Regions from separate parts of the Mycobacterium sp. MS1601 genome, predicted to be linked through region 1. Evidence: riboswitches for the same ligand, from Rfam matches in the RefSeq annotation. Region 1 holds a riboswitch; the other holds the start of a gene.
The links. A riboswitch is a leader RNA that binds a small molecule or an ion and turns the genes downstream of it on or off. The one in region 1 is predicted to bind cobalamin.

Region 2: linked by a shared signal. The riboswitch ahead of BVC93_RS02715 (VWA domain-containing protein) and the one ahead of BVC93_RS12290 (ABC transporter substrate-binding protein) in region 1 are both predicted to bind cobalamin.

The regions. Positions count from the first base shown of each region.
Region 1 is NZ_CP019420.1:2,514,683-2,520,547, reverse strand. It holds gene BVC93_RS12305 (ABC transporter ATP-binding protein) at 1-132, opposite strand, end outside; gene BVC93_RS12300 (FecCD family ABC transporter permease) at 129-1,145, opposite strand; gene BVC93_RS12295 ((2Fe-2S)-binding protein) at 1,142-1,780, opposite strand; gene BVC93_RS12290 (ABC transporter substrate-binding protein) at 1,780-2,730, opposite strand; cobalamin riboswitch at 2,758-2,897, opposite strand; partial or broken gene BVC93_RS12285 (glycosyltransferase family 87 protein) at 2,871-4,472, opposite strand; partial or broken gene BVC93_RS12280 (transglycosylase domain-containing protein) at 4,469-5,865, opposite strand, start outside.
Region 2 is NZ_CP019420.1:569,676-575,540, reverse strand. It holds gene BVC93_RS02725 (cobyrinate a,c-diamide synthase) at 1-519, opposite strand, end outside; gene cobO (cob(I)yrinic acid a,c-diamide adenosyltransferase) at 513-1,127, opposite strand; gene BVC93_RS02715 (VWA domain-containing protein) at 1,127-3,097, opposite strand; cobalamin riboswitch at 3,136-3,300, opposite strand; gene cbiE (precorrin-6y C5,15-methyltransferase (decarboxylating) subunit CbiE) at 3,321-4,526, shown strand; gene glpK (glycerol kinase GlpK) at 4,721-5,865, shown strand, end outside.

The sequences.
Region 1 (5,865 bases):
CTTGCCGCATCCGTTGGGTCCGACGATACCGACCACAGCGCCCGGCTCGGCAATGACCGACACACCGTCGACGACGAGCCGACCGCCAAGGCGAACCGACACCGCCCGCGCTTCCAGGTGCGCGGCACTCATGGCGCCACCGCGCGGCGGGCATCTCGGCGGATCAGCCACAGGAAAAATGGGCCGCCGCACAGCGCGGTCAGCACACCCACCGGGATCTCCTGGGGCGCGGCCAATGTGCGGGCCGCCACGTCCGCCAACACCAGGAACGACGCGCCGGCCAATGCGGTGGCAGGGAGCGCGCGTCGGTGATCACTGCCCACCACCAGGCGCATGGCGTGCGGCAGGATGAGCCCGACAAATCCGATCGGACCGCTGACCGCCACCAGCACACCGGTGACCAGTGAGGTCAGCACGAACATCCGAGCCCGAAACCTGTTGGCGTCCACGCCCATCGTGATGGCTGCTTCGTCACCGGCCAGCAGCACATTGAGCGTGCGGGACTGGGCCAACAGCACCGCCAAACCCGCCAGCACCACTCCCATGGGCAGCCACAACGATGCCCAGCTGGCCCCGCCCAGTCCACCGAGCAGCCACGTGAGCACCTGCCGCGCCTGGTCGCCGGTACGGGCCATGATCAACATCAGGCTGGTGACCGCAGACAGCACGTAAGCCACCGCCACCCCTGCGAGCACCAGACGGGTGGTGGTGATCTGACCACCCGCCCGCGACAGCAGATAGACCACCGCCAGCGCACCCAGTGAGCCGGCGAAGGCCGCCACCGACACCGAGGCGAAGCCGAAAATCGCCACGCCACTCAGGATCACAGCCACCGCGCCGACAGACGCTCCGGAGGACACACCCAACAGGTACGGGTCGGCGAGCGGATTGCGCACCAGCGCCTGCAGTGTCATCCCCACCACTCCCAGTCCGGAGCCCACCACCGCCCCCAGCAACACCCGGGGAGCTCGTGACTGCATCACGATGGTCTGATGCTGTGGCTCAACTGGCTGCCGCAGGAGCGCTTTGAGCACCTCCGAGGTAGGGACCGACACCGATCCCACGGCCAACCCGAGCATCACGGCGGCCACGAGTACCACCAACAGCACGAGGATCACCAGCGGATACGGTGGGTGGGTTCTCACGCAGGCACCTTGGGCAGCGGGCAGTCACTGCAGGTGCGCCCGGCGGCGGTGCGGTAGTACAGACAGCAGCTGCGGCGCTTCGGGGTAGCGACAGGACCGGTGAGACGGCCGGCCAACGGTGGCTGTTCCAGCAGCAGCGCGGTGGCGGCGTAGCACGACCTGGCGCGACTGGCCGAGCGCGCTGCCAGCACCAGCGCGGTGGCGGCGTTTCCCCACAGCAGTCCGTCGGCCATCTTGACCGTCGCCCGCAGAAGTTGATGAAACGGTGCCAACTGCACGTCGACGACGTTGCGGTACAGCAGCCCTGCCACCTCACCGGGAGTATCTGCCCTGGTGCCCACCGGCGCGGTGAAGCCGAGTATCAGGGTGCTGTCGTCGGCGCATCCGTACTTCAGTGCGGTCAGGTCCGGAACCACCCGGCCGAACGCCCACGCTCCCAACGACACTGCCCACAGGCGTTCGGCGAACTCGTACTGCAGAGCCGAGGCCGCCACCCGCGCCTCGGTGGTACCCAGCCGGGTCGCCCTGGCCTCCAGCGCCGCACCAAGATCGAAAGGTGGTGGTGCGCTGTCGAGTTGGGTCTCGAAGTACTCGCCGTACCGTGCGGCCCTGGACAACGCCGCAACCAGCGTCATCAGAACCTGTCGGGGTGCAGCTGGGCGGCCAGCTCCCCCACCGCATACGGTGCGCGGACGCCGAGCACCGCGTCCTGCAGGGTGAGCACCGCGAACCTGTCATTGCGGATGGCGGGGACATCGGCCAGCTCGGGCCTGCTCTTGAGAAAGGCCTTCTTCTCCTCCACCGACGGGGTACCGAAGTAGTCGTAGATGATGATGACCTCCGGGCTGCGGTCGATCACCTGCTCCCAGGACACGTCGGCAAAGGTGTCCTGCACGTCGGCGAAAACATTGCTGGCCCCGGCCAATTCGATGATCTGATTGCCGATGCCCTGGCCGCCCGCGGTGAACGCGGTGCCCTCACCGCTGTCGTAGACGAACGCCCGCAGCGGCGTGACGTCCTGTACGGCGCCGGAAGCTTCGGCCACACTGTTCTTCATCTCGTCGGTGAGGCTCGCGGCACGGTCTGCGACACCGAAGATACCGGCGATCCGGTCGACCTCGGCGTACACGTCCGCCATGGTGATCGGTGACGTGGCGCAGTACTCCGGGTTGAGATAGGTGGTGACACCGGCATCGGCGAACGCTTGCCGGGAGCGGCCCTGGGCCTCGTCGAATGCGCTGTTGTAACCGCCGTACACAAAATCGGGATCGACCGCGATCACCTGCTCGAAAGACGCGTCCTTGTCCGAGATCTCCGGGATCGCCTCATAGGCCGCGGTGTACTGCGGCAACGGTGGATTGTCCGGATAGACCGTGCCGACCATCGAATCCTGCAGCCCGAGTGCGAGCATCATTTCGGTGGCGTGCTGATAGTAGCCCACTGCCCGGGTGGGCGGTTGGTCGACGGTAACCTGCACCCCGCAGTTGTCGATCGCGGAAGTTGTTGCCGTATCAGGGGTTTGGGAGCCACACCCGACAAGCAGTGCGGCGGCGGCGAGAAAGGTCAGGCAGGTGCGTGCAGACACGATTGACTCCATCCGGGATGTCCTCGTCCCAGAGCAGGGCGTCCGGCGGGGGCAGTATCGGACTCCCGGGTTCTACCCGGTCACCGTGGCGGGACCGCGCCGGATTCACACCGGCTTCCTGCTTGCCCATCGGAGCCGGCGGGTTGACCGGCAGTGCTGACAGTAACCGATCTGGGCCGCAGCCACGACGGCAACCAGGACGGTGGGGCATCGGGGGCGCGATCGAACAACCCACCTGACGGGTCGTCGATGCGCCCACCCCAGCGCACCAGGTCCTCGGCGGGGCGGTAGATCTGCCGGATCACCAGGACGCAGAGCCCGACAACCGCGAGGTCCCGCAACAGCACGGTGGTGGTGAGGGCCTGCTCGGGCAGCCCTTTGTTCTGCTCACCGAAGAGGTACAGCATCCGCGGCACCCACACCAGCGCGTCGATGGTCATCCAGGCCAGCAGGAGCCGACGGTGCGGCAACGCCAAGACCGCCAATGGCACCAGCCACAGCGAGAACTGCGGACTCCACACCTTGTTGGTCAGCAGGAAAGCCGCCACCACCAGGAGAGCCAACTGTGCCAACCTCGGCCGCTGTGGCGCCGTCAGGGCAATGTAGACGATGGCGGCGCAACACAATCCGAACAACAGTGCCGTGACGGTGTTGAGAATCGCCGGCGGCTCCCAGAACCCGAGATCGGCGTCGAAACCCGGCCAGCCGGTGAAGCTTCCGAACACGTTGTACAACGAGTCCATGTCCTCACCGCGGCGGCTGTTGAGTCGGAAGAACTCTGCCCACCCGGCCGGGAACAGCACCATGATCGGCAGGTTGACCACCAGCCACGCGGCCAGCGCCGCCGCCACCGTCTTTCCCGCCTCCGCCAGCCGATTCGACCTCAACGCCAGCGCCACGATGGGCAACAGCAGCAGCACCGGATAGAGCTTGGCCGCCACCCCGAGGCCGATCAGGACACCGGCCAACACCGGTTTTCGGCGTGCCCAGGCCAGCAACCCACCCATCGCGAAAGCCGTTGCCAGTGCATCGAAGTTGGTGAAGATCTGGAAGATCAGCAGGGGTGAACCGGCCACCAGCGCCGCGTCCCAGATGCGCCGCCCGGCCAGCATCGCGGTGGCCCACACCGTCGTCAGCCACGCCAGCGCCAGCCCGAACGCCGCGATGTTGAAGAACATCACCACTTCGGCGACGCCCGAGAGCACCGGCCACGACACCGCCCGCGTGAGCGCCGAATACGTCTTGGCCAATGCCATCGCCACGTACTGGTAGACACCGGTGATCACCGGATACTCCATGTAGCGAACAGCTGCGGTGCCGTCGTACTGGGTGCGGGGCTGGCCGTTCTCGTCGGTTTCCAACCAGCTCGACTTGTACGGGAACTTGCCCTGGCTCAACAACTCCGCGGTGTACAGCGGCACGGTGTCGGAATAGCACAAGCTGTAGTAGGCCCGCTGGTTCTCCCAGTTGGCCACCCGCTGATCAGCCGACCCGGTGCCAATGGTCTGCAGGCAGGGCGATTTTGTGGCCCACCCCAGCGCCAGGAACATCACGGCGATCACGAAGATGACCCGCAGCGGCGTGAAGAACCGCTGCCTGCCGATCAACGCGTGGCGTCCCACCGGGCCACCGACCACATCGGACATGGCCGACACCATCTTGTCGTTGCGGCTCGGAAGATCACGATCATCAGCGCTGCGGGTGTCCGAGGCCAGCCGCTGCGGCGAGACTTCTTCCGTCACGGAGCAGGCGGACCCGGCGGCGGAACAGGCGCAAGCGGATCACCCGGCGGCGGAACCGGAGCTCCGGGCACAGGAGGCGCACCCGGTGCCGGTGCGGGCACCGTCGTCGGCGGCCCCAGCGGAATGGTGATCCCGGGAGCGATCTCGAGACTCGGCTGGATCACCGTGCCGGGCGGGGGCGTCGGCGGTGCGGTCTCGGTGGGCCGTGGCGGCGGGGCAGCAGGCACACCGGCGTAGCCGCCGATCTCCGTCGGCTTGGGGAAGTCCTCGTTGTCGGTGCCGTCGAGCGCGCCGTCCATGGTCGCTTTCCAGATGTCCGACGGCAGCCCCGAACCGTAGACCGGCGAGCCCCATTGATTCTCCAGGGGTTTGGTGCCCTCGGTGGTGCCCACCCAGACCGCCGTCGACAGCGACGGGGTGTACCCGACCATCCACGCGTCACGGTTGTCGCCGGTGTCGCCGAGCTGGTTGGTGCCCGTCTTGGCCGCCGACTTCCGGCCCCGGCCAGATTGTGCCCGTTGGCATATCCGGCAATGGGCTGCATGGCGGCAGTGACGTTGTCGGCGACCGCCTTGTCGATGCGCTGCTCACCCTCGGTGTCCTGGTTGGCCGCGTCGAACAGCACCTGGCCCTGGGCGTTGACCACCTTCTGCACAAAATGTGGGCGATGGTAAACGCCGGAGTCAGCCAGCGTGGCGTACGCCGAGGCCATGTCGAGAACCCGGGATTGATACTGCCCCAACACCACACCGTTGTTCGGCGGGCCGCCCTGGCCGTCCTCACTGAGCGTGTGTTCCACCCCGGGGAAGCTCTCGGCGATACCGGCACGGTGCGCAGCGTCGGCGACGTCGGCCGGGCCGTTGTCGAGCTCCAGCATCAACCGGTAGAAACTGGTGTTCAGCGAACGCTTGAGTGCTTCGGCGATGTTGCAGGTGCCGCAGTTGCTGCCCTCGACATTGCTGATCTGGATGCCGTTGACCGTGAGCGGCGACGAGTCGACCTGATAGCCCAAACCTTTGCCCTGCTCGAGAGCAGCAACGAGGGCGAACACCTTGAACGACGAGCCGGTGGGCAGGCCGGCCTGGGCGAAGTCGAATCCGTTGGCGTCGGCGCCACCGTAGTAGGCCTTGATCGCGCCCGTCTTCGGATCGATGGACACCACCGCCGACCGCATGTCGGGATCCTGACCTTCCAGCGTTTCGGTGACCGCCGCTTCGGCCGCGCTCTGCGCCTTGGGATCAATGGTGGTGGTGATCTGCAGGCCCTCGGTGTTGAGCTGCTGTTCGTTGATGTCGAACAACGTCAGCAACTCGGCGATGACCTGCCGTTCGATCAGGCCGTTGGGCCCGGTGGTCTGATTGGCGGTCTGCGCCTGATCCGGTGGGATGGTCGG
Region 2 (5,865 bases), 1.9 Mb from region 1:
CCGGTCTGTCAGGGCATTACGCACCTCGTCGGCGTGCCGGTCGGTGCGCGCCTTGTTCAGTATCACGCCGGCGATCTGCACCCTCGGGTCGAAGTGCGCCAGTCCGGTGACCACGGCGGCGTGGGTGCGCGACGCGTGCGAGATGTCGACGACGAGGACCACTGGCGTCGAAGTCAACGCCGCCACGTGTGCGGTGGACGATTCGCCGTCGGTGCCCAGGCGACCGTCGAACAGTCCCATCACGCCCTCGATCACGGCCACGTCGGCGCCGGAAGCTCCGTGGACCAGTAGTGGCGCGATCCGGTTCTCGCCCACCATGAACGGGTCGAGGTTGCGGCCGGGCCTGCCGGTGGCCATGGCGTGATAGCCGGGGTCGATGTAGTCCGGGCCGACCTTGTGACCGCTGACCACCAGCCCACGCGCGGACAGGGCCGCCATCAGACCGGTGGCGACGGTGGTTTTGCCGTGTCCGGACGCGGGCGCCGCGACGACGAAGCGCGGCAGACGATGAGTCACCATTCGATACCGCGCTGACCCTTCTGGCCCAGGTCCATCGGGTGTTTGACCTTGCCCATCTCGGTTACCAGGTCGGCGATCTCGATCAGTTTCGGATCAGCCCGGCGACCGGTGATGACGACGTGCTGGCGGCCGGGACGATTGGCCAGAGTCTGCACCACGTCGTCGATGTCCACCCAGCCCCAGTTGATCGGATAGGTGAACTCGTCGAGAACATAGAGCTCGTGGGTTTCGGCGGCCAGCCTGCTCTTGATCTCCGCCCAGCCCTCGGCGGCGGCCACGGCGTGATCTTCCTCGGTGCCCGGTTTACGCGTCCAGGACCAGCCCGAGCCCATCTTGTGCCATTCGACCGGCCCGCCCTCGCCGGTCTGTTCATGCAGGGTGCCGAGGCGTTCGAGCACGGTCTGCTCGCCGATACGCCACTTTGCCGATTTCACGAACTGGAACACCCCGATACGGAAACCCTGGTTCCAGCCCCGAATCGCCAATCCGAAAGCGGCGGTGGACTTTCCCTTGCCGTCGCCGGTATGCACCATGAGCAGCGGCCGGTTGCGGCGCTGGCGTGTGGTCAACCGGTCGTCGGGCACCGTCAGCGGTTGTCCCTGAGGCATCAGGCCGCTCCCTGCACGATGTCGGTCAGCACCTGCGCGTTGAGCTCGGTCAGCGCGACGTACTCGGCGGCCATGTGCTCGGCCAGCGTGCGCGCCAATCCCATACGCATACGGCCGGTTTCGCAGTCGACGACGATGGCGCTGACACCCTGGGCGGCCAGCATCTGCGCGGCTTGGCGGGACCGGCCCACCGGGTCGGGTCCGGCAGTGGCGCGGCCGTCGGTGACCACCACCAGCAGCGGACGCCGGCTGGGATCACGCAGCCGCTCGCGGCGCACCACGTCGGCGGCCTGCAACAGTCCTTCGGCCAGGGGGGTGCGCCCACCGGCGGGCAGATCCTCCAGCCGTCGCGCGGCGATGTCCACCGATCCGGTGACCGGCAGCGCCACCTCGGCGCCGGCGTCACGAAAGGTCACCAGGCCCACCCGGTCTCGGCGCCGGTAGGCGTCCAACAGCAACGACAGTATCGCGGTCTTGACGTGGCGCATCCGTTCACGGGCCGCCATGGAGCCGGACATGTCCACCACGAACAACACCAGGTTTGATTCTCGACCCTCCCGCACGGCGCGGCGCAGATCCTGACTCTGCAGCTGGAGCCGCCCCGCGGTACGGCCACGGGCGATCTGGTGCGGTGCGGCGGCGCGAACGGTCTCGACCAGATGGATGCCGTGGCCGTCACCGTCGACCCGGGTGGCACCGACCCGGCGCCCGGCGGCGGTGCGGGCCCGGCTGCGTCGACCGGACTGCCCCTCGCCGACACCGTCGACGGTGAACAGCTTGGCCCGGTAGGGCTCGCCCGCGCCGACCGGGGCGGGGATGCCCGATGACGGTGTGGTGCCAGTGTTGCCACCGGGCGGGGAGACGTCCTCGGGCGGGTTCTCGCCGCCGCCGTCATCGTCGGGTCCGTCCGGGTCCGGGTCCGGGTCGGTGTCGGAGGTTTCCGGAGGCAGCACGTCGTCGAGGGCCTGCTTGTCGAGTCCGGGTGCGTCGAACGGGTTGCGCCGCCGTCGGTGCGGCAGGGCCAGGCGCGCGGCCACCCTGATGTCCTCGATGGTGATGTGTTCGCGGCCCTGCCAGGCCGCGTGGGCAGCGGCGGTGCGGGCGGTGACGATATCGGCGCGCAGCCCGTCGACCTCGAACGCAGCGCATACTTCGGTAACCTTCAGCAGCATCTCGTCGGAGAGCTGCACGCGGGCCACCACATCCTGGGCGCGCTGGATGCGCAACTTCAACCGCTGCTGGGCCTCGGCGTAGCGGGCCCGGAACCCCTGGGAGTCGGTGTCGAATGCCAGCCGGCGTCGCACCACCTCGGCGCGCAGGACGGGATCACGTGGGGCGGCGACCTCGACGGTGAGACCGAAGCGGTCCAACAGCTGCGGCCGAAGTTCGCCCTCTTCGGGGTTCATGGTGCCGACGAGCACGAATCTAGCTGCGTGAGTTACGGATACACCGTCGCGCTCCACCGACAACCGCCCCATGGCCGCAGCATCGAGGAGCAGATCGACCAGGTGGTCGTGCAGCAGGTTCACCTCGTCGACATAGAGGATGCCGCGGTGGGCGGCAGCCAGCAGCCCCGGCTCGAAATCGATGGCGCCGTCGGACAGTGCGCGCTCGAGGTGGATGGATCCGGCCACCCGGTCTTCGGTGGCACCCACCGGCAGCTCGACCAGACGTACCGGTCGGGTCTCGATCAGGTGTCCGGGGTCGAACGGGCCGTCGGGAGATGTCGCATCGGGGTCGGCAGGTTCGCAGGAGAAGCGGTCGCCTGAGTAGACCTCGATGGGCGGGAGCACCTCGACGAGCGCACGGACCAATGTCGATTTGGCGGTGCCTTTCTGCCCGCGCACCAGAACTCCGCCGATGGCCGGAGACACTGTGGTCAGCAGCAATGCCAGGGCCATGTCGTCGAGCCCGCCTTGGGCGTCGGGGTCGGCGCCCAGTACGGCGGAAAACGGATAAAGCTGCAGCATGAGGCACTCCGCTCACGTTTCGGCCACTTGTTGTGGGCTCATGCGAGGCCGGTCTTCGGACTCACCGCGTCCCGATCCTGAACCAGGACGGGCGCGGATAACCGCAGCGGGCCTGTGCCGGACTCTCACCGGGCTTCCCAGATTCTCCCCGAAAGCCGTCCGCGCCGTTTCCGACGCGGGGGCACACGGGGCACCTCGCGGTACTCACGCTAGCATCGCGCCCGTGCCGATCGCTGACGTGCGTCTCACTGTGGTTGGTATTGGTGCCGACGGATGGGCCGGGCTCGGTGACAACGCCCGGTCTTTGCTCATCGGTGCCGATACCGTTGTCGGTGCGCCTCGACACCTCGGTCTGTTGCCCGAGGTAGATGGTCAGCAACGGTTGACCTTGCCGCGACCGCTACTGGCCGGGTTGACCGCCCTGCTGGAAAATCTGTCCGGCCGGGTCGTGGTATTGGCCTCGGGTGATCCACTGGTCAGTGGTATCGCGACCACATTGATCAACAAGCTCGGGACGGATCGGGTGACGGTGGTACCGCACGTCTCTTCGGTGGCGTTGGCCCGGGCACGTCTTGGCTGGTCAGCGGAATCGGTGTCGGTGATCAGCGTCGTGGGCCGCGATGTGAGCGCGGTACTGCGCGAGTGCGCTCCCGGTATGCACCTACTGGTCTTGTCTTCTGACGAGCACACTCCAGGGGAACTCGCCGACCTACTGCAACGTCTGGGCTACGGCAACAGCCGGATGGTGATCCTGTCGGATCTGGGCGGTACAGCCGAATCCCGCATCGAGACCACGGCACAGCAGTTCGTCGGTGCGGTGCCGCGACTGAACATTGTTGCGCTCGAGATCGCTGGACCACTCCGGAGTGGCTGGGCCACAGGGCTTCCCGACGAACTGTTCGACAACGACGGTCAGCTCACCAAACGAGATCTGCGCGCGGCGGCCTTGGCGCGTCTGGCTCCGGTGCCCGGCCAGTTGCTCTGGGACGTCGGCGCGGGAGCGGGTTCGGTCGGTATCGAGTGGATGCGAGCCCACCCGAGCTGCCGCACGATCGCGGTGGAAGCCGACGCCGACCGTGCCCGGCGCATCGTCGGTAACGCACACTCGCTGGGGGTTCCCACACTACGCGTCGTGAACGGCTCAGCTCCAAACGTATTGGCCGACCTCGAAGAGCCGGACGCCATCTTCGTCGGGGGTGGCGCCACTCGACCGGGGGTCCTGGACGAATGCATGAGCAGGTTGAGTTCCGGCGGTCGCCTGGTGATTCACGGTGTCACGCTGGAAACCGAGATGCTGTTGGGTGCCGCCTACCTGCGACACGGCGGCGAACTCACCAGGATTCACATCGAACGCGCCGCGCCGGTGGGGACGTTTGTGGGGTGGACGCCGGCTCGGGCGGTGACCCAGTGGGCGTGGGTCAAGAACTGAATCGATCACCGGCTTCTGTGGTGTCGGAACGGCCGCGCAGGCTGGCACCGCAAGGGTAATCTGCTGAAATGGTGTGGACCGAGCCCGATGCCGGCTCGCGCGTTGCCTGAAATTTCCTCGCGGCGAAGCGGTTCGCTCCTTGTTGTCACACACGATTCCCAGCGACGAGGCGGGGAACAGGACAAAGGAAGATCATGGCTGAGTTCGTCATATCCGTTGATCAAGGCACTACAAGCACTCGAGCCATGGTCTTCGACCACAGCGGCGCCGAGGTTGGACGGCATCAGCTCGAACACGAGCAGATTCTGCCGCAGGCCGGCTGGGTGGAACACAATCCAGTGGAGATCTGGGAACGCACCGCTTCGGTGCTGGCCTCGGTGCTCAACAAGACGAAGCTCCAACCCACGGACCTTGCCGCGGTCGGTATCACCAATCAGCGTGAGACAGCGATGGTTTGGAACAAGCGTACCGGCAGGCACTACTACAACGCCATCGTCTGGCAGGACACCCGCACCGACCGCATCGCTTCGGCGCTGGATCGAGATGGACGCGGCGACGTCATCAGGCAGAAGGCCGGCCTTCCGCCCGCCACCTACTTTTCTGGCGGCAAGGTGCAGTGGATCCTGGAGAATGTCGACGGCGTCCGCGAGGCTGCCGAGCGCGGTGAGGCCATCTTCGGCACCAGCGACAGCTGGGTGGTCTGGAATCTCACCGGCGGACCGCGTGGCGGCGTGCACGTCACGGATGTGACGAATGCAAGCCGCACCATGTTGATGAACCTGGAGACCTTGGACTGGGACGACGAGCTGTTGTCCTTCTTCGGTATTCCGCGCCAGATGCTACCCAAAATCGTGCCTTCGTCGTCGTCACAGCCGTACGGGGTGACATTGGACAATGGCCCGTTGGGCGGTGAAGTGCCAGTCACCGGCATTCTCGGTGACCAGCAGGCCGCCATGGTGGGCCAGGTCTGCCTGGCACCGGGGGAGGCCAAAAACACCTATGGCACCGGCAATTTCCTGCTGTTGAACACCGGTGAGAAGATCGTGCGATCCAACAACGGATTGCTCACCACCGTGTGCTACCAGTTTGATTCCGCCAAGCCGGTGTACGCACTGGAAGGCTCTATCGCCGTCACAGGTTCGGCCATCCAGTGGCTGCGCGACCAACTCGGGATCATCAGCGGTGCGGCACAGAGTGAATCGCTGGCTCGACAGGTCGACGACAACGGCGGAGTTTACTTCGTGCCTGCCTTCTCCGGTCTGTTTGCACCCTACTGGCGTTCGGATGCTCGCGGTGCCATCGTCGGGCTTTCGCGTTACAACACCAATGCGCACGTCGC